4 regions of the Staphylococcus gallinarum genome follow, and region 1 is predicted to be linked to each of the others. Evidence: riboswitches for the same ligand, from Rfam matches in the RefSeq annotation. Region 1 holds a riboswitch; each other region holds the start of a gene.
The links. Region 1 has a riboswitch for S-adenosylmethionine ahead of JN168_RS03025 (Na+/H+ antiporter NhaC family protein). Riboswitches for the same ligand answer to the same signal wherever they lie in the genome.

Region 2: linked by a shared signal. The riboswitch ahead of JN168_RS01490 (MetQ/NlpA family ABC transporter substrate-binding protein) and the one ahead of JN168_RS03025 (Na+/H+ antiporter NhaC family protein) in region 1 are both predicted to bind S-adenosylmethionine.
Region 3: linked by a shared signal. The riboswitch ahead of metK (methionine adenosyltransferase) and the one ahead of JN168_RS03025 (Na+/H+ antiporter NhaC family protein) in region 1 are both predicted to bind S-adenosylmethionine.
Region 4: linked by a shared signal. The riboswitch ahead of metX (homoserine O-acetyltransferase MetX) and the one ahead of JN168_RS03025 (Na+/H+ antiporter NhaC family protein) in region 1 are both predicted to bind S-adenosylmethionine.

The regions. Positions count from the first base shown of each region.
Region 1 covers NZ_CP069082.1:713,098-717,827, reverse strand. Annotated here, with positions in the region: gene JN168_RS03030 (SRPBCC family protein) at 361-867, opposite strand; gene JN168_RS03025 (Na+/H+ antiporter NhaC family protein) at 1,112-2,416, opposite strand; SAM riboswitch class I at 2,520-2,618, opposite strand; gene JN168_RS03020 (flavin reductase family protein) at 2,755-3,366, opposite strand; gene JN168_RS03015 (SDR family oxidoreductase) at 3,432-4,313, opposite strand; gene JN168_RS03010 (amidohydrolase) at 4,397-4,730, opposite strand, start outside.
Region 2 covers NZ_CP069082.1:365,615-370,344, forward strand. Annotated here, with positions in the region: gene galU (UTP--glucose-1-phosphate uridylyltransferase GalU) at 1-233, shown strand, start outside; gene panE (2-dehydropantoate 2-reductase) at 449-1,366, opposite strand; gene JN168_RS01485 (CPBP family intramembrane glutamic endopeptidase) at 1,534-2,292, shown strand; SAM riboswitch class I at 2,459-2,563, shown strand; gene JN168_RS01490 (MetQ/NlpA family ABC transporter substrate-binding protein) at 2,628-3,446, shown strand; gene JN168_RS01495 (BglG family transcription antiterminator) at 3,645-4,730, shown strand, end outside.
Region 3 covers NZ_CP069082.1:1,135,929-1,140,658, forward strand. Annotated here, with positions in the region: gene JN168_RS05335 (alpha/beta hydrolase family protein) at 1-227, shown strand, start outside; gene pckA (phosphoenolpyruvate carboxykinase (ATP)) at 345-1,934, opposite strand; SAM riboswitch class I at 2,101-2,213, shown strand; gene metK (methionine adenosyltransferase) at 2,323-3,519, shown strand; gene JN168_RS05350 (NERD domain-containing protein) at 3,611-4,519, shown strand.
Region 4 covers NZ_CP069082.1:13,884-18,613, reverse strand. Annotated here, with positions in the region: gene JN168_RS00070 (DHH family phosphoesterase) at 1-526, opposite strand, end outside; gene JN168_RS00065 (DUF2232 domain-containing protein) at 541-1,467, opposite strand; gene metX (homoserine O-acetyltransferase MetX) at 1,806-2,774, opposite strand; SAM riboswitch class I at 2,837-2,942, opposite strand; gene JN168_RS00055 (AzlD domain-containing protein) at 3,037-3,366, opposite strand; gene JN168_RS00050 (AzlC family ABC transporter permease) at 3,363-4,058, opposite strand; gene serS (serine--tRNA ligase) at 4,563-4,730, opposite strand, start outside.

The sequences.
Region 1 (4,730 bases):
AATCATGATATGCTTTTTTTACTATTTTTCATTTTATCATTCATGCTGTTTATCATTCTTCTTTTTACTTTGCTCCCTTTCCTAGGGGACAGCTTCAGCCTGTAGTCTTCAGCTTGTCCTGTTCCCTTAGGAGTCTCGCACACAATCTCGCATATATTACTAATAACTATTCGGTTGTTTATATTTTTATCATGATATGCTTTTTTCCTTTCAAATAAAAAAGGTGATTTCTATTATTATTGCAATAGAAATCACCTTAATTTATTAGTCAGAGTTTTAAATCTCTAGACATCTTATTTAGAAAATGAGTAATGACTCTCCTATATATTTTAATAAAGCACTGTAACCTACTAAGATTAATTACATTTCTGCTTCAAAATCTTCTAATGCGATTTGTAACTTATCAAATAACATTTCAAAGCCATGGGCAGTAGAATCATGATACTCTTTTTTCTTTTGTTTATATTCTAATGTTGTAAATCTTCTTTCTCTTGGTACTACAGCATTATACGTAAATACCATTTGTGTGATGCCTGGTTCGCGTTCAAATATTTCTACTTCTATAGTATCTTCAGAATCACTCAGTTCAGGCATGCCTATTGTCATTACAATATATTCGTAAGGTGTTAATGTGATAAAGCTTCCTTGGACTATATTTTCCTTACCTTTTCTAACGTCGACAATTTTATACGTTCCATTCTGATTCGCATCAACCTGTATTGTTTTATTCGTTCGCTCAGATGTCATAAACCATTGCTTTAAAAAACGTTGATCTGTCCACGCTTGATATAATAATTCAGGCTCGACTTTAAATAATCGTTCAAGTTGTATCTCAACATTTTCATTTTCAATATTATATCTTGCCACGATTGTTCACCTACTTTCACTCTTAAGTATATTTTAACTCATTCTAGGTAAGTTCTAAACAATAATCCTTTTATTTCGATTAAGTTAAACAAATATAAATCTAAATATTTATTACACTTACTTAGTATTTTTATTTTCATTACATCTATTTACAGAATTTAAAGTTAGTAAATAACGTTATTGTTTATTATACATTAATTTAAAATATACAATTAAACATTAGCATGTGAATCTAACAATCTAGCTATGCTTTACGCTTTTTCTTATCTAATCTCGGTAATCTAAAGAAAATTGCTACTAAACCACAGACACCTAATAACGCAGGATAAATAGCGTATGGAACTAAATCAAATGGTGATATGGATGCAACACCAGCAGCTGCTATAACTTGTGGACTATATGGTAAAAGCCCTTGGAAACAACTAGCAAACATATCTAAAATACTTGCCGACTTTCGAGGATCGACATCGTATTCATCAGCGATGTCTTTAGCTAACGGACCGGCCATAAGTATAGAAATCGTATTATTCGCAGTAGCAATATCTGCAGCACTTACCAATCCGGCAATACCCAGTTCTGCTCCACGTTTCGATTTAACTCTATTACGCACAAAATTTAATAACCACGTAATGCCTCCATTATGTTGAATCAACGCAACTAAACCACCAATTAACAATGCAATAATTGCAATATCTTCCATGCCGACAATACCTTTTGATATTGAACTTAATAGCCCTTTCCAGCCAAATGAATGATCAACCAATCCTATAATCGCAGATAGTAAAGTACCACCAATTAAGACAATGATTACATTAATTCCTACTAATGCCAGTATAAGTACCAATAAATATGGTATAACTTTAATTATATTATAATCATAATTTTTAGTCGCATCGATATGTGCACCATTTGTTAAAAACCATAGTGCAATAATAGTCAGTATTGCCCCAGGAAGTACTATTTTTATATTTACTTTAAATTTGTCACTCATTTTTGTCTTTTGTGTGCGTACTGCGGCAATTGTCGTATCAGAAATCATCGATAGATTATCACCAAACATCGCACCACCTACAACTGTAGCCATTGTAATCGCAGCTGATACATCTGTTGCTTGACTCAATCCGAAGCCTACAGGTGCGATTGCAGCAACTGTTCCTACAGATGTCCCCATAGAAACAGACACAAACATACAAATAATAAATAAGCCTACTATGATTAAATTTTCTGGAATAATTGATAAACCTAAATTAACAGTGGATTTTACACCACCCATATCTTCCGTTGTTTGTGAAAAGGCACCAGCCAATAGGAAAATCAACATCATTAACACAATGTTAGAGTGTCCTGCACCTTTCGTGAATATTTCAACTTTCTGTTGAAACGATTCTTTTCTATTTAATAACAAGCCAATGATAGAGGCCACAATAATTGCAACGTTTAATGGCATTGTCGTAAAATCACCCGTTGCTATACCAACACCTAGAAACATCGCCACAAAGACGATTAAAGGAATCAATGCCCATGCATTGCCTTTATACTGCTCTTTCATATTCAACCTACTTCCTTTGATATCAATTATGATTTAACGGTTTAATATCTTATAAAAATTAAAAACTCTTTTCATTCATTTGAAGAAAAGAGTTAATTTAAGCTCCTTATCTTCTAGCAATAGTTGCTACTGGATTTGGCACACGCTTTTACATGTTGCCGAAGTATCATAGGGCCAGTCCCTCCACTTCTCTTGATAAGTATGTTTTATTTTTTTACTACAAGAATTCTTGAATGTTAACGTCAAATACTGCTAAATATTAATATTTAATCTGAACTTTGTCAAACTTATTCCTTTAATAAACGAGTACAGAGTTTGATGATTTAACATGTGCATTACTATTCTGTTGGACGTTCAATGATGAATGATTGTCCAAGATTCGCATAATTATTTCCAGCTAAACGACTCACAGCTCCTAATGCTTTAGAATCAATCTTATGCGGTTCTATATAAACTGTATCATCAATATGAAACATCACTACTTCTCCAATAATTAAATCAGATCCCTCTTGTTTATCACCTAAGGGAATAATTCTATCTAATTTACACTCTAAGCGTATCTTAGCTTGTTCAATCCCAGGTACAGATACGACATCAGAATCAACGCATGTTAAGTCTGTTCGTTCTAATTCATTCAATGACCTTGCAATTGGAGCTGCTGTACGATTAATTTGTTCTACAGTATCTTCATCTGTTATATGCACAACAAATGCTTCAGTTGCTTCGATATTTAAGGAAGTATCCTTCCTTTTGCCTGCAGTTCGAGTTGTTGATAGCATAATCATCGGTGGCGCACTATTGACCACATTAAAGAAACTAAAAGGGGCTGCATTGAGCATGCCTTTCTCATCTTGTGATGTTACAAATGCAATGGGTCTTGGGATAACACTACCACTCAATAACTTATAGTTTTGTTGCTTTGTTAACTTTGCTGCTTCGAATTTTTTCATTTGTTCTACTCCTCATAAATAAAAAGTTAGAAAATCAACTTCCAGATTTTCTAACTTTTTGTTGTTTAATCTATTTGGGTTCCGCCTGTAACACCATACACTTGACCAGTTGTATAGCTAGATTCTTCAGCTGCGAGATGGACATATACACCTGCCAACTCAACAGGTTGACCTGCACGTCCTAGTACTGACTTTTGACCAAAGGTCGGTATCTTCGATTGAGGTTGTCCTCCTGAGATTTGTAACGGTGACCAGAATGGACCAGGGGCAACACAATTAACACGTATACCTTGTTCACCTAATTCTTCAGATAAACTTTTGGTCAATGAAATGATTGCCGCTTTGGTTGCAGCATAATCATGCAATATTGGACTTGGATTATAACCTTGAACAGAAGATGTCAATGTAATCGTTGCTCCGGGTTTTAAATAATCTATCGCCTTTTGTACTGTCCAAAATATAGGATAAACATTCGTTTCAAAGGTTTCTGTAAAGGAAGCTGTATCAAAGCCTTTGATACTTTCTCGATATTGCTGATGACCAGCGACTAACGTCACATTGTCCAGTCCACCTAATTCTTGATGTGCCTGTGCAACCAAGTCATAGTTAAATTGTTCATTTCGAATATCACCCGGTATAAGCACTGCTTTACTGCCAGCAGCTTCAATTACCTGTTTCACTTCTTCAGCATCGACTTGTTCATCAGGGAGGTAATTAATTGCAACATCCGCACCTTCTTTTGCATACGCAATTGCAGCAGCACGACCTATTGCAGAATCACCACCAGTTACTAACATTTTATAACCTTCTAATCTATGATGGCCTGTATATGATGATTCTCCACAATCTGGTTGAGGGTCTAATTGTTGTTGTAGTCCAGGAACAGGTTGTTCTTGCTTTGGAAAATCTTTGTTTGAAAATTTCTTTCTAGGATCTTGAGCAGACATAAGTAAACACTCCTTAATACATTTTACTTATATATTCAATACCCAATATGTTTCTGATTAATACAAAATAGCACTAATTATAATTAAACTTCATTTAATAGCTTTTGTACAAAAGTAACAAAATAATCTGGTACCTTTTCTAAAATACGCTCATCCGGATCATACTTCGGATGATGTAAATCATATTCACTGTTTGAGCCAATAAAGACAAATACGCTTGGGTATTGTTGAGAGAATCCAGAAAAATCCTCGCCAATTGTTAACGGTTCGTCCATAATACTTACGTTGTAACCTACTTCTTTTGCAACGGTAATGGCGTCATTTGTCAATTTTTCATCATTAACGACAGCACCAGGGAGACGGTGGTAGATTGTTTCTATTTCAACATTAAAGGCTTTGGCTAATCCATCGCCAATT
Region 2 (4,730 bases), 350 kb from region 1:
AAATATTCGACTATCTAGAGAAACAAGAAATTGGTGCAGGTGGCGAAATTCAATTGACTGATGCGATTGAGCGATTAAACAAAGATGATAAGGTTTATGCATTTGACTTTAACGGTGAACGATACGATGTTGGAGAAAAACTAGGTTTTGTTAAAACAACAATACAATTTGCTTTAAACAATGAAGAAATGTCTCAAGATGTTAAAGCATATATTCAATCATTAGATTTATAATTTGAGTTTATAAAGTAAATTGCTGCTAGTAATGTGGCATATCAATCAATGTAATTAGTAAAAAAAGAACGTCAATTTCTAACTAGAGCTGCAGAAATTGACGTTTTTTAATGACTGTTTATAATATTTTAAAGTGTAAAAGAATACGATGATTTGTGTGGAATCATGTATATATTTAAGTTTCGCAAAAATAATGAACTGCAATTTATCAATATTTATTGCAACATTTCTTTATAGACTTTATGATTTTGATAAATTGTTGTTAATAGTGGTGCTTGAATTTGATGTTGATCAGCTAATTTAAGCAAATGACCTTGTAAATGATCGGCTTCTATATTTAGACCTTTTTCCATATCACGCTGCATTGAAGTTTTGAAATGATAGGATAATTGGGTGAGTGCTTTCATGTATTTAGGAACGATTTGGTTATCTAAAGGTGCGCCTTCTGCACGCATAATAGTGGCTACTTCATTATATAATGATTCAATAAATTGAGTACCACCGACACTATCTCTTATTGGACCTATAGGTGCATGCATTAATGTTGTAACACCTGATAATACGGTTATCATTAAATATTTGTGCCACATTCCTTGTGTGATATTGTTGCTCAAGATAAATTGAGCCTTGGAATTTGAGAAGGCCTCCGCAATATGTTTGGCACGTTGACTATCCTCGCCATTTAATTCGCCGAAAAATAATTTGTCGAATGTACTTGTGTGAACAATCTCGCCAGAAGTATCAAGCGTGGTTTCAATTACGCAATAACCTCCCATGATATTACTTTTACCAAACTCAGATTGCAATGTAGGAATGTGTGCAATGCCATTAAGTAGAGGAATAATGACTGTATTATGATGTATAAATGGTTGTAAATCTTCGATAGCGTGTTCCAAGTGATATGACTTTGATGAGAGTAGTACAACGTCGAAAGCTTCGGCACGATCATCCCGAGTAATTAATTTAGGATTGAAGTTGAAATCACCATTTTCACTATGGATAGCTAAACCATTTCTTTCTAGGTATGACTTTCGTTTTGGACGAACTAAAAAAGTGACATCCTGACCACTTTCAGCTAAACGGCCACCAAAATATCCGCCAATACCACCAGCACCTAGGACTAGAATTCGCATATAAACACAACTCCCCTATAAATATGTATTATGGATGTAATAACTGTATACCACAATCATCCATAAATTACGCATATAAATCAATAACTATAAGCGATAAGCATTTTGAAAAACTATATATACAATTTAATTTTTATGTTATTTTAAAATGTGAAAGGGGGGATACAATGAAAATATCAGGAAAATATACATATAAATGGAAAGATATTAAATGGCTAGATTTTATTTTACCGGTTATCTATTTAGTTAGTACATTTGCATTGTCCTTAATTTGTTCGATTTTTGTATTTATTTTATATTTAGGAACTGAAAATAAGGCTTTTCAAATGAATGATCACATGTTGAATATGATACAGTTAATTGTAGATTTGATTGCCTTCATTATTTTATTTGGGACATGGATACTATTTTATAGACGATCCTTTAAGGACCGTTTGACACAAGGCATTAAACATATGAAACGGTATTGGAAATTAATTATACTCACGTTTATTGTGTTATTCATTCTAAAGGCAATTTATCCTGAATTGGTAGATTTATTTGCTCCGGAGTCTTGGAAATTTGACGAAACAGAAAATGATAAATTAATTGAGCAAATGTTTGCTACGCCATTTTCAACGTTTTTAGCATTTTTTTCTATTGTGATTATTGCGCCAATTAATGAAGAATTTTTATTTAGGCATTTGTTAATTGGTGAACTTGGTAAGAAATTCAGCTTTACGTTGATGTCTATCATTTCAGTTATCATCTTTGCTTCACTACATGTCACAGAAGCGAAATCACCTTTAGAAATTGTGATGTATTTAATTATTGCTATCGGTCTCGCGTATGTTTATTTAAAGTCAGGTCGAAAGTTGTCTGTTGCGATAGCGTTACATGCGTTAAATAATTTAATTGCATATTGTGCTATGGTATTTATGGGATGAACAGTATAGAAACATGCTATAAAGCTATAGGATTAAGCTGTTTCACATGGAACAAAAAGTTAATATAAAGCATATGAAATTGAAGCATACAGAAAATTCTAAAAATTAGATTGACTAAACATGACCAAAATGCTAGGATTAAATAAATTCAAATACATATTTATAACTCTTATCAAGAGTGGTGGAGGGATGTGCCCGATGAAACCCAGCAACCGTCGTAATACGAAATGGTGCTAATTCACAGAAAGTATTTAACTTTCGAAGATGAGAGAAGCAGAATGCCTTCTCTTTATTTAGAGAAGGCATTTTTTATATGAATAATAAGGAGAGATGACATGAAAAAATTTACATATGCAATTCTGTTATTGAGTTTAATTGGTGTTTTAGCTGCTTGTGGCAAATCAAATAGTGATGCAGCAAATAAAAAAATAACTATCGCCGCATCACCTGCACCGCACGGAGAGGTATTAGAACACGCAAAAAAAGCAATGGCAAAAAAGGGCTACGATTTAAAAATAAAAACAGTAAATGATTATAAAGTACCGAATAAATTATTAGATAAAGGTGATGTAGATGCAAACTTTTTCCAACATGTACCTTATCTTAAAGCAGAAAGAAAAGATCATAATTATAATATAGAAGAAGTAGGTAAGGTATTCACTACGCCAATGGGTGTTTATAGTCAAAAGTATAAAAATATTAAAGATATTCCAAAAGGATCTACAATTTATGTATCGAATAATCCTGCAGAAGAAGGTCGATTCTTATCATTCTTTGTTGATAAAGGATTAATTAAAATTAAAAAAGGTGTCAAAATCGAGGATGCTAAGTTTGATGATATAGTTGAGAATAAAAAACAACTTAAGTTTAATAATAAACAAGGTGCTGAATTTTTACCTAAGACATACAAGAGTAAAGAAGGCGCAGCGGTTATTATGAATTCGAATTATGCAATTGATAATGGACTGACACCACATAAAGATGCGATTGCAGTTGAAGGGAAATCATCACCTTTTGCAAATATAATAGCAGTTCAAAAAGGGCATAAAGGTGATAAAAAGTATCAAGAATTATTAAAGGTATTACAATCCAAAGATATGAAGTCATTTATTAAAAAGAAATATGGACAAGATGTCATACCTTATGAAAAATAACTATTTAAAAATCATATTTTGATTTGAGTATATGCGTATTGTAAAAAGGTACTACTTGTAAAAATTATAAGTAGTGCTTTTTTATTATATAAAATAATGTTTTATTGTAACTTGCTCTTAATGTCAAATAGACCTACAATATAATTGCTGATATTAACTGCAATATAAACAAAAGCCTTGATGAAATGAGGTGTATATATGATAGAACGACATATTAAGATCATGCGTCTGTTTATACAGGAATCTGAAAATTACAAAAGTGCAGATGATATTGCAGCTATATTAAGTGTCTCTAATAGAACTGTGCGATCGGATATAAAGTATATCAATACATTGTTTAGCGATCCAGTAATCACTAGTGTAAAGGGTCGTGGCTTTAGATTGAATTTAGAGCAGTATCGTATTGAAACGATTGAACATTATATCAATGACTATGCCAATAAGGATAGTGAAATATTAATGAATTTAGGTTATCGGTTGTTAATGCAACACGATCCTACGACGACGGAACGTCTGATTGCTGACCTAAAGATAACTAAAAATGAATTTTTAGATTATTTACAAAGATTTGCTAATTGGTGTCAGTCATTTGATGTTCTAGTTGAAAGTGTTAGAAATAAAGGTGTATGTATTAAAGGAAATGAGATGAATATTAGAAATGCTATTTTACACTTGAGTCAACTAACATCTAAAAATAAATCGATTGAAGATATAATATTAGCCGATATTCCTAAAGTGCATTTAGAACAAATAACACAAATTATTAAGCGTGTCTTGATATATAACCATATTCAAGCAACACAAATACAGCTCAAACAGTTAATTATTCATTTAATCATTATTTATAAAAGACAAAATATTAGTTATAAAGCATGGGATATAAAACCAAAGTCATTTGAAATTGCTAATCAATGTATTACAGAAATTAATAATAGACTAGGATATGATTTGAATAGAGAGACAACAAAACTTTTTTCTTTCTTTATTAGTGATTATTTTGAACAACATGATCTTGGATTTGAACAATTATTCGTCAAAAGTTATATTGAACGGCTCATTGTTCAAATGGAGCAAAATATTGGTGTAGGTTTTACCCAAGATAGTGTATTGAGAGACAATATATTTTCACATTTTAGTAGGACATATCACAGAATAATTAAAAATGTATATATCAATAATCCTTTGACTCAAGATATAAAAAAAAACTATCCATTTATCTTTGATGCGTTATATGACATTGTGAAAGAGTTAGAAGTTGATGCCGATATTCATTTAGTAGAAGAT
Region 3 (4,730 bases), 420 kb from region 1:
GTCCGCCCATCTTCATTGTGCATGGTGGCAAGGATAAACAAGTAGGTATACATCAAGCATATCATTTAGAATGTAAATTGTCTGAAAGAAACGTGACATTTCGTACATTTTATCAAATGGATGAAGGTCATGTACCAAGACCGCCTGCAATTAAACATGCATTAAACGCTGTTAAGCAGTGGATGACGGATGTTGAAAATAATTGTATTCAGCAACACTACATTTAATATAATCGTCTTCTAAAATGAGTTGGAATATAATAGCCTGAATGTTTAAAAATATATTTATTTTTGTTAATTTATATAAAAAAAGACCGTGTGTTAGGCACACGGTCTTTTTTGGTATTATTTAAATCCACCATTTTTTGCTAGGTCAGATACTTCTTCACCAAACTTTTCAAAATTACGTTTGAAGCGGTCGATTAAATCTTGAGCTTGCGCTTTGTATTCATCTGATTTGCTCCAAGCGTTAATTGGGTTTAATAATGTTTGAGGTACATCTTCGACATGAATTGGAATATTTAATCCGATCATATCATCTTTAATGTATTCAGCATCTTTAAGTTTACCTGTAATGGCTTGGTTTACCATTTGTCTAGTGTAGTTTAAGCTGATTCTTCTACCAACACCATATTTACCACCAGTCCAACCAGTGTTTACGAGATAGACATCAACATCATGTTTATCGATTAGGTCTCCGAGTAAATCTGCATATACCTTTGCATTTAATGGCAAGAAAGGTGAGCCGAAGCATGTTGAGAATGATGGTTCAGGTTCTGTAACGCCACGTTCAGTACCTGCTAATTTAGCAGTGAACCCACTTAAGAAATGATACATTGCTTGATCTTTAGATAATTTGGAAATTGGAGGTAATACACCAAATGCATCTGCAGTTAAGAATATAATTGTATTAGGATGTGCAGCTTTTGATGGTGTTACAATGTTATCAATATGATTGATAGGGTATGCAGCACGTGTATTCTCTGTGTATTTATTATCATCGAAATCTACATCACCGTCTTCATCAACGACAACGTTTTCTAAAATTGTTCCATACTGGATAGCGTCGTAAATTTGTGGTTCCTTTTTATATGAAAGGTTAATTGCTTTTGCATAACAACCACCTTCAATATTGAAGATTCCGTTGTCATTCCATCCGTGCTCATCATCACCAATTAATTTACGTGTAGGATCTGCGGATAACGTTGTTTTACCTGTTCCTGAAAGACCGAAGAATAGTGCAACATCGCCTTTTTCGCCGACGTTAGCAGAGCAATGCATACTCATAATATTATCTTTCGGCAACAGGTAATTCATTACAGAGAAAATACCTTTTTTCATTTCACCTGCATATTCAGTACCACCGATTAAAATAACTTTGTGTTTAAATGAAGTAATGATAAATGTTTCAGAATTTGTACCATCTACTTCTGGATTAGCTTTAAAATGTGGCGCTGACACGATTGTGAAATTAGCTTTAATTTCTTGTGCTTCTTCTTTAGATTTTGGACGTATAAACATGTTTTGGGCGAATAAATTATGCCAAGCAAGTTCATTGATTACTGTTAACTTTAACTGTGATTCTTCGTCACTACCTGCATAACCATTAAAGACATAAAGTTCGTCCTTTTGATCTAGGTATTCAAGAACTTTGTCATATAATTTTAAAAATGTTTCCTCTTCGATAGGTTGGTTGATATTACCCCAATCGATAGAATCTCTATAAGATGGTTCTGTCACGATGAATTTGTCTTTAGGTGAACGTCCAGTATATTTACCAGTCTTTGCATTAATTGCTCCAAGTTCTGTTAATTCACCCTCACCATTATTTAAAATCTTGTTATACAATTGTGTTGTAGAAAGTTGGAATAATGATGACGTTTTGCCCAAAATGTTTTCGATTTTATTAGTGTATGTGTATGTATCTACAGCCATACTCAATCCCTCCAAAGTTATTTTTAATTGTAAGCCTTTACAATTAAAAAGTATAACACATATGATTTATTAGTACACATCATTTTAAAGGGAATTTAAAATTTATATTAATAAATGTTAAATTGACATTATTACTTAACTTCGGTACTATAGTCATTAACGGATTCTCTTATCCTGAGAGGTGGAGGGACATGGACCCAATGAAGCCCAGCAACCTCTTCTTAATACGAAGAAAGGTGCCAAACCGTTTGCAGACAAATACCGTCTGAACGATAAGAGCGAATGGACGTATTAGGGCCTTCTCTCTATTTAATATAGTGAAAGGGCCCTTTTTTAATGAGCTCACAGTATAGAGAATATTCGTAATTTAAAACTAAAGGAGCAAATTATGACTTATAATAGAAGATTATTCACATCAGAATCTGTAACAGAAGGACATCCAGATAAAATTGCCGACCAAGTTTCAGATGCGATTTTAGATGAAATATTAAAGGATGACCCAAATGCACGTGTAGCTTGTGAAACGACAGTTACGACTGGTATGGCGTTAATTTCAGGTGAAATATCAACAACTACTTATGTTGATATTCCTAAGGTAGTAAGAGAGACAATTAAAGAGATTGGCTATACGCGTGCTAAATTTGGTTATGATAGTCAAACAATGGCAGTATTAACAGCGATAGACGAACAATCACCTGACATCGCTCAAGGTGTGGATACCGCATTAGAATATCGCGATGATTTATCTGAGGCTGAAATAGAGGCGACAGGTGCCGGAGACCAAGGCTTAATGTTTGGCTATGCAACAAATGAAACAGATACTTATATGCCATTGCCAATTTTCTTATCTCATCAATTATCTAAACGTTTATCAGACGTAAGGAAGGATGGCATATTAGACTATCTTCGCCCAGATGGTAAAGTGCAAGTAACTGTTGAATATGATGAACATGATAAACCAAGCCGTATTGACACAATTGTAGTTTCTACGCAACATGCTGAAGATATTGAATTAGAACAAATTCAAAATGATATTAAAGAGCACGTTATTTATCCAACAGTTCAAAAAGATTTACTAGATGAACAAACAAAATTCTACATCAATCCTACTGGTCGATTTGTAATTGGTGGACCTCAAGGAGATGCGGGCTTAACAGGTCGTAAGATTATTGTAGATACGTATGGCGGATATGCACGCCATGGTGGTGGATGCTTTAGTGGTAAGGATCCTACAAAAGTTGACCGTTCAGCAGCATATGCAGCACGTTATGTAGCTAAGAACATTGTTGCAGCAGGATTAGCTGATAAATGTGAAGTGCAACTTGCTTACGCAATTGGTGTTGCAGAGCCAGTTTCTATATCAATCGATACATTTGGTACAGGCAAAGTGAATGAAAGTGTGTTAGTTGAAGCGGTTAGAACTCACTTTGATTTAAGACCGGCAGGAATTATAAAAATGTTAGATTTAAAACATCCTATTTATAAACAAACTGCAGCATATGGTCATTTTGGTCGTACGGATGTGTTGTTACCATGGGAGAAACTTGATAAAGTCAACTTATTGAAAGATTCTGTACAAGCATAATAAATTGCCTTAAGTGTAGAGTTTACACTCGAATAAACAGATGATTTCCATTATAATAAAGTTACTGATCACATAAAGGAGCGTTATTGTTATGAACTCATTGGGACCTTTAGAAATTGGTTTAATCGTGGCAATTATCGTAGCAATTATTTGTTTGATTTTATTTATTGCTGCTTTAAACAGTAAGAAGAAAGCACAGAAAAAGATTGAAGAACAATATCAATCTAAAGAACAAAAGTTAAAAGAAGCACACGAAGAAGAATTAGAAAAAGAAAGAATCGAAAATAAAAAGACTGTTACAAAACAAAAAGAAGAATATGATGCGACAGTCAATACTAAAGATAGAGAAATTGATGCACTGAAACTTTTCTCAAAAAATCATAGTGAGTATGTAACAGATATGAGATTGATTGGTATTCGGGAACGCTTAGTAAATGAAAAGCGAATTAGACCTGAAGATATGCATATTATGGCCAATATCTTTTTACCACGAAATGAATTTAGCGATGTGCAACATATCAGTCATTTAGTATTAACACGTACAGGGTTATATATAATCGATTCCCAATTGTTAAAAGGTCATGTCTATAATGGCATCAGTGCAAATCAATTCAAAGATCAACCAATGATTGAGCAAGTCTTCGATACATTAGATCTTGATAAGCAAAAGGCTCAAACATTAGTATTAGATCAAAATGATGATAAGAAATCATTGAATTTTGTAAATTATACTGAGCATATTAATGATATTGAAAAGTTAGCAGGCGATATTCAAACAGAATTGAACTTGAAATTCACACCGACGACTATCTTGTACTTTAATCCGAAGAATGAAGGTGCTGTTACAATCACAAACTATGCACAAAGTTCAAATTCTAAAGTGCTTGTTGGTCCAGAACAATTGGATGAATTCTTTAATAAGTTTGTCTTCCATGGTCGTATTCAATACACTGTCGAAGATTTACAACGCATTATGGATGAAATCGAATCTTTTAATTAATATCTTTGCTAAAGTAACGTAATCAATTTTCTGAAATGAATAGAGTGGTTGGGACTTAAATCATCCATTCTCAAATAAAAGAGAGCTAATCCATTGTTGATTAGCTCTCTTTTTTATATTTAAATTTGGTTCGTAATTTATGTAGATAACAAAAAATAATAAATTCCGTGTAATTAATTGTAGCGTAGATAAATTTAATTTGAAGTTTTTG
Region 4 (4,730 bases), 700 kb from region 1:
CAATAATTGGTTTAGATTCTTCATATAAATCATTTGTCTGTACTTCTTCAGTTATATCGAAGAAATACAATACATGTTCACTTTCTGAATAACGCACACGATAGTGATATTCATTCTCTTCAATTTCTACTTCTTGTGTTTTTTCTAATTGCTTTAAAATATTTGGATATACTTCATTAACTGGATCCGAAATCACATTACGACTCAAACGATCCGACATAAACTGGTTCATCCACTCTATGTTTTCATTTTCATCTAAGATAATCATACCGATAGGTAACGTCTTAATAGCAATATTGTTACCTGCAGAAATATGTCCACTGAGATTATTGACGTAATAGTCTAATTTCCGAAAAGCTTGTCTTACCATCCAGGCTGTTGCTATGATGACAAACACTAAAACAACGGTCGCAATTCCTGCGACTAATTGGTTAAAGATAAACCAAACAACAACGAGTGCGATTGCTGTTAGTGCCAAAATAATAAATGGTAAAATCAACGCTTTTTTAGTGGATTGACGGTTCATTTTTCCACCCCAAATCATTTTTTAATGATGCTTTTCAGGTTAAAGCATAAATCTACCAATCCAATGAGTCCCACGATATGTGTAAATGGCGTTAATATTGTCCCAATCACCATTAAAATAATCGTAAGTGCAAGCGGCATTGATTTTGCTTTTCCAAAAAAGTGAATAACACTCAACCCTTGAATATACATACATAATGATAACACAATTTCAAAGTTTAATACGACACTTTGAAAAGTACCCGATTGGGTAGCAAACATAACACAAAACAGCACAATAATATAGATGACTAATATCGAGCGTTTCATCTGCCATGCATATAATGGTTTGAATATTGGTGTAGCAACTTTGAATTTACGTAAGATTGGAAATGTAATAATAAGATTAATCAATATAAGTAGAAAAACTGCAATCACAATATAACTTGGTAATTGTACTGCAAATTGGCGGAAACCTTCTTCAAGAATCATTTTAGAATCTCCGGAGACTGCCGACTCTGTTATAAGTTGATGCATTTGTTGTTTCACTGGATTGATGATTGCAGAGGCTTTTGGTAATTTATCAAAAGTCTGTAATAACATAATCGCGATAAGTGAAACGATACTCATAAATGTAGTTGTAACATATAAAATACGTTCTTTTGACGTACGTTCTTTTAACAATTGGCCTACGATAAAGCTCAAGAAAATAACGAGGACCAATATACTTAGTACAAATATATTACCTAATAATGTTGTTAAGACAACCGATATAACCGCTGCTAAGCCAAACGACTCGTTTGATTTGTGCCATAAGATGATACCTGGTATCGTAGCAAATAATGCGAGTACCAGTCCTAGCGGTGGTAATATATGTAAAGCTAAAGCTACTACTATGAAAGCAATTATGCTAAGAATAGTTGCTTTAGGATATATTTTTGAAAACAAGTTCGCCACTCCTATACTATTTTTGACTATAACTACCATTTTAACCAATTTAAATCTTTTACACAATTTTACCGACCCATTTTATATAGAAGAATTAATGATCTGATAACATCGTTTAACATCCCCTTTGATTTACTGCAAATTCAGAAATCGTCTCTATCAAACTAGATTACTGATTACATGGATTAATGATTATTCCATCATTGCTTTTTGCCTTCTAAATTCCATACTTCTCGAATCTATTATTTCAACTTTTTTAAAATCAAAAAGGGCAATGCCTAATAACAACTCACAACGCGTCAGATGTCATTATGCACTGCCCATATTTCAATAAATATTCAATAACCTCAATATTATTTACGTTTAAATTTAGATAAGTTTAAGAAATGATATAAATTAGGTGCCCAATCATTAAAATTAAGCAAGAAACCATCGTGCCCAACATTATCAGGAACAAAGAAATGTTTATGGTATTTAAAGCGTTCTCCTACTGCCTTAACTAAATCGTCTGGGTAGAGTAAATCATCGGTGAAACCCATTGTCATGACCTTTGTATCAAGTGAGCCAAACACAGCATCCACGTCATCTCTTCCTCTATCTAAATCATGGCTATCTAAGACGTCGAGCAGTGTTAAGTAACACTCAGACGCGAAATGTTGTTTAAATTTATCGCCTTGGTATTTCTGATACGCAACTACTTGATCAGGTGTGAAACGTTTGTCATAACTTTTTGATGAACGATAGGTTAAGAATCCTAACTGTCTTGCGATACTCATTCCTTCTTTGTTATCAAGCAGAATAGCCTGTCTTGCGATTTCATTGAATGCACGACTATAAGATGACGTTCGATCAGTAGCAGCTAAGATTACTGCTTTCTCTACTTCAAATTTACGGTTATACAAAAGTTCCATCGCCTGCATGCCACCTAAAGAGCCACCGATTAATATATTAATCTTTCGATACCCTAGTGTTTCGATACCTAGTTCAATGGCTTTGACAATATCTCTCAACGTTAATTGTTTAGGAAAATCTACATCATTGAGTGCAGAACTTGAACCATATGGACTACCAATAACATTAAATGTTAAGAACTGATAATCATGAATTGGCATGTATCCACCATCTATAATTTCACGCCACCATCCAGGATCTTCATTCGTACCATATGTCAGATGATTGCCTGTTAATGCATGGCAAACTACTACAAGCGGTTGCCCTTGAAAACCCACATGCTCATAGCGTAACTTCAAATTTGCTATCGTTTCACCAGATTCAGTCGTAAATGGTCCCAATTCTAATGTATCAACCGTATAATTTGTCATTTTTTACCTCCTACTTAAATAAAAAAACTTCTCACTCTAAAAATAAGTAAGAAGTTTAACTATACTTATCATTCGAGTATCTCGTTGGTATTAGCACCGTACTACATCTTATATAGCCGGTTGCTGAAGCTTCAACGGGCCAAGTCCCTCTGCTTCTCGAAATAAGATTTTATTTTATTTATATGCATCTCATATAAAAGATGTCATAATTTTCTAATTATTGTCATTCTAACGGATATTAACTCTTACATCAATGAATTATTTAAAATAGCCATCTTAAGAGTGCCATTATTAAAATGCCTCCAATAATTGTAAAGGTTAGACTACGTGTGATAACTGCAATTAAGATTGTAGGTACCATCGTTATAATAAACGGGAAATTTAATGTGTAGCCAAGTCCATTGTCATGTTGCTCTATAACGCCATCTATAATTAATGCCGTGAATAGTGTAATTGGAATAAATGAGAGCCATTTGACGACCTTTTCAGACAACTGTATTTTCGTGATTAATATAAAAGGGATAACCCTTGTTAACCATGTAACTAACCCACACAACAAAATAATAATAAGCATATGTAGAGAAATCGTCATTTATCCATCACCACCCCAAGCATTGCCGCAACAACTGAAGCTAAAATAATCGCCAAGTATGACGGCATAAATAAACTGAACAACAACATCATAGCCACAACACAGATAATTAAGACAAAGTAAATTCTAATATGCGAGCGCTTTACCGCTTCAAATTGAGAAACCGCTAGAAAGATAAACATTGCTGTGATTGCAAAATCTAATCCTAAAGCATCCGGATGTTGTATGTATTTGCCAAATATAGCACCTGCAACAGATGACACTGTCCAAAATAAATACGCTGTAATATTTAAACCGTGTAGCCAACGATCATTTATCTTCTCACCTTTTAAATGTGGCGTGATAGCTACACCAAATGTCTCATCAGTTATAAGCGAAGAAAGCCCTAACCGATTTAACAATCCATAATCTTTATAATTCGGGGCTAATGTCATGCTTAATAAAAACATTCTCGAGTTAACTATGAATGCTGTAAGCACAATAGCCGTTATGGGTGTCCCTGAGATGACTAATGTACAAATTATAAATTGAGCAGCACCAGCGTAAATCACTAAGCACAATAATATAATTTCAAGAATACTAAAGCCAGAGGCTACAGCGACAATTCCAAATGATAATCCAACACCAGCATAGCCTAACAAAGTGGGGATACATTCTTTAACGCCTTGTTTAAATGTGATATGTTCTTTCATCATCTCACCCCTTGTTGATGTATTTTGATATTCACATTCTATTACAAACATTTAAAAACAACCATATCTTTTAGACTTTGGTATGTGTTACGTAAGACAAACTACAGTCTAAAAACGTTGCTATTACAGCGATTTTAAATTATTTTATAGACTCAGATTAATTTAGACCACCTGGCAGAAAAAGGTTTAACAACTCTACTATTAATTTGATTTTTAACCTTTTTTATATCGTTACACCTCCCCTACCCTCTTATGATAATTTGATAGTTACTTGCTTCCTGTATTTTAAAAATTAACTAGACTAAAAATTTGTTCAATATTTTGTATTAATATGGTTCACCTAATTAATAGTTAGGTCGATATGTCTTATTGCTAAATCACCATACTGAAAAAACACAATTTGTATAAATCGTTATAAATAAAAAGGCAATCTCAAAAGAAATTGCCTTTTCATTTGTCAGAGAACTGTACATCTCCGACGCTTCATTTATTATTTCATTTTAATTATTTAACTGGTCTAATTACAGTCTTGCCACCCATATAAGGAACAAGAGCTTCTGGAACAGTTACTGAACCATCTTCATTTTGATAGTTTTCGACAATAGCAGCAAAGGTTCTACCTACTGCTAAACCACTACCATTTAACGTGTGTACTAATTCTGGCTTAGCATT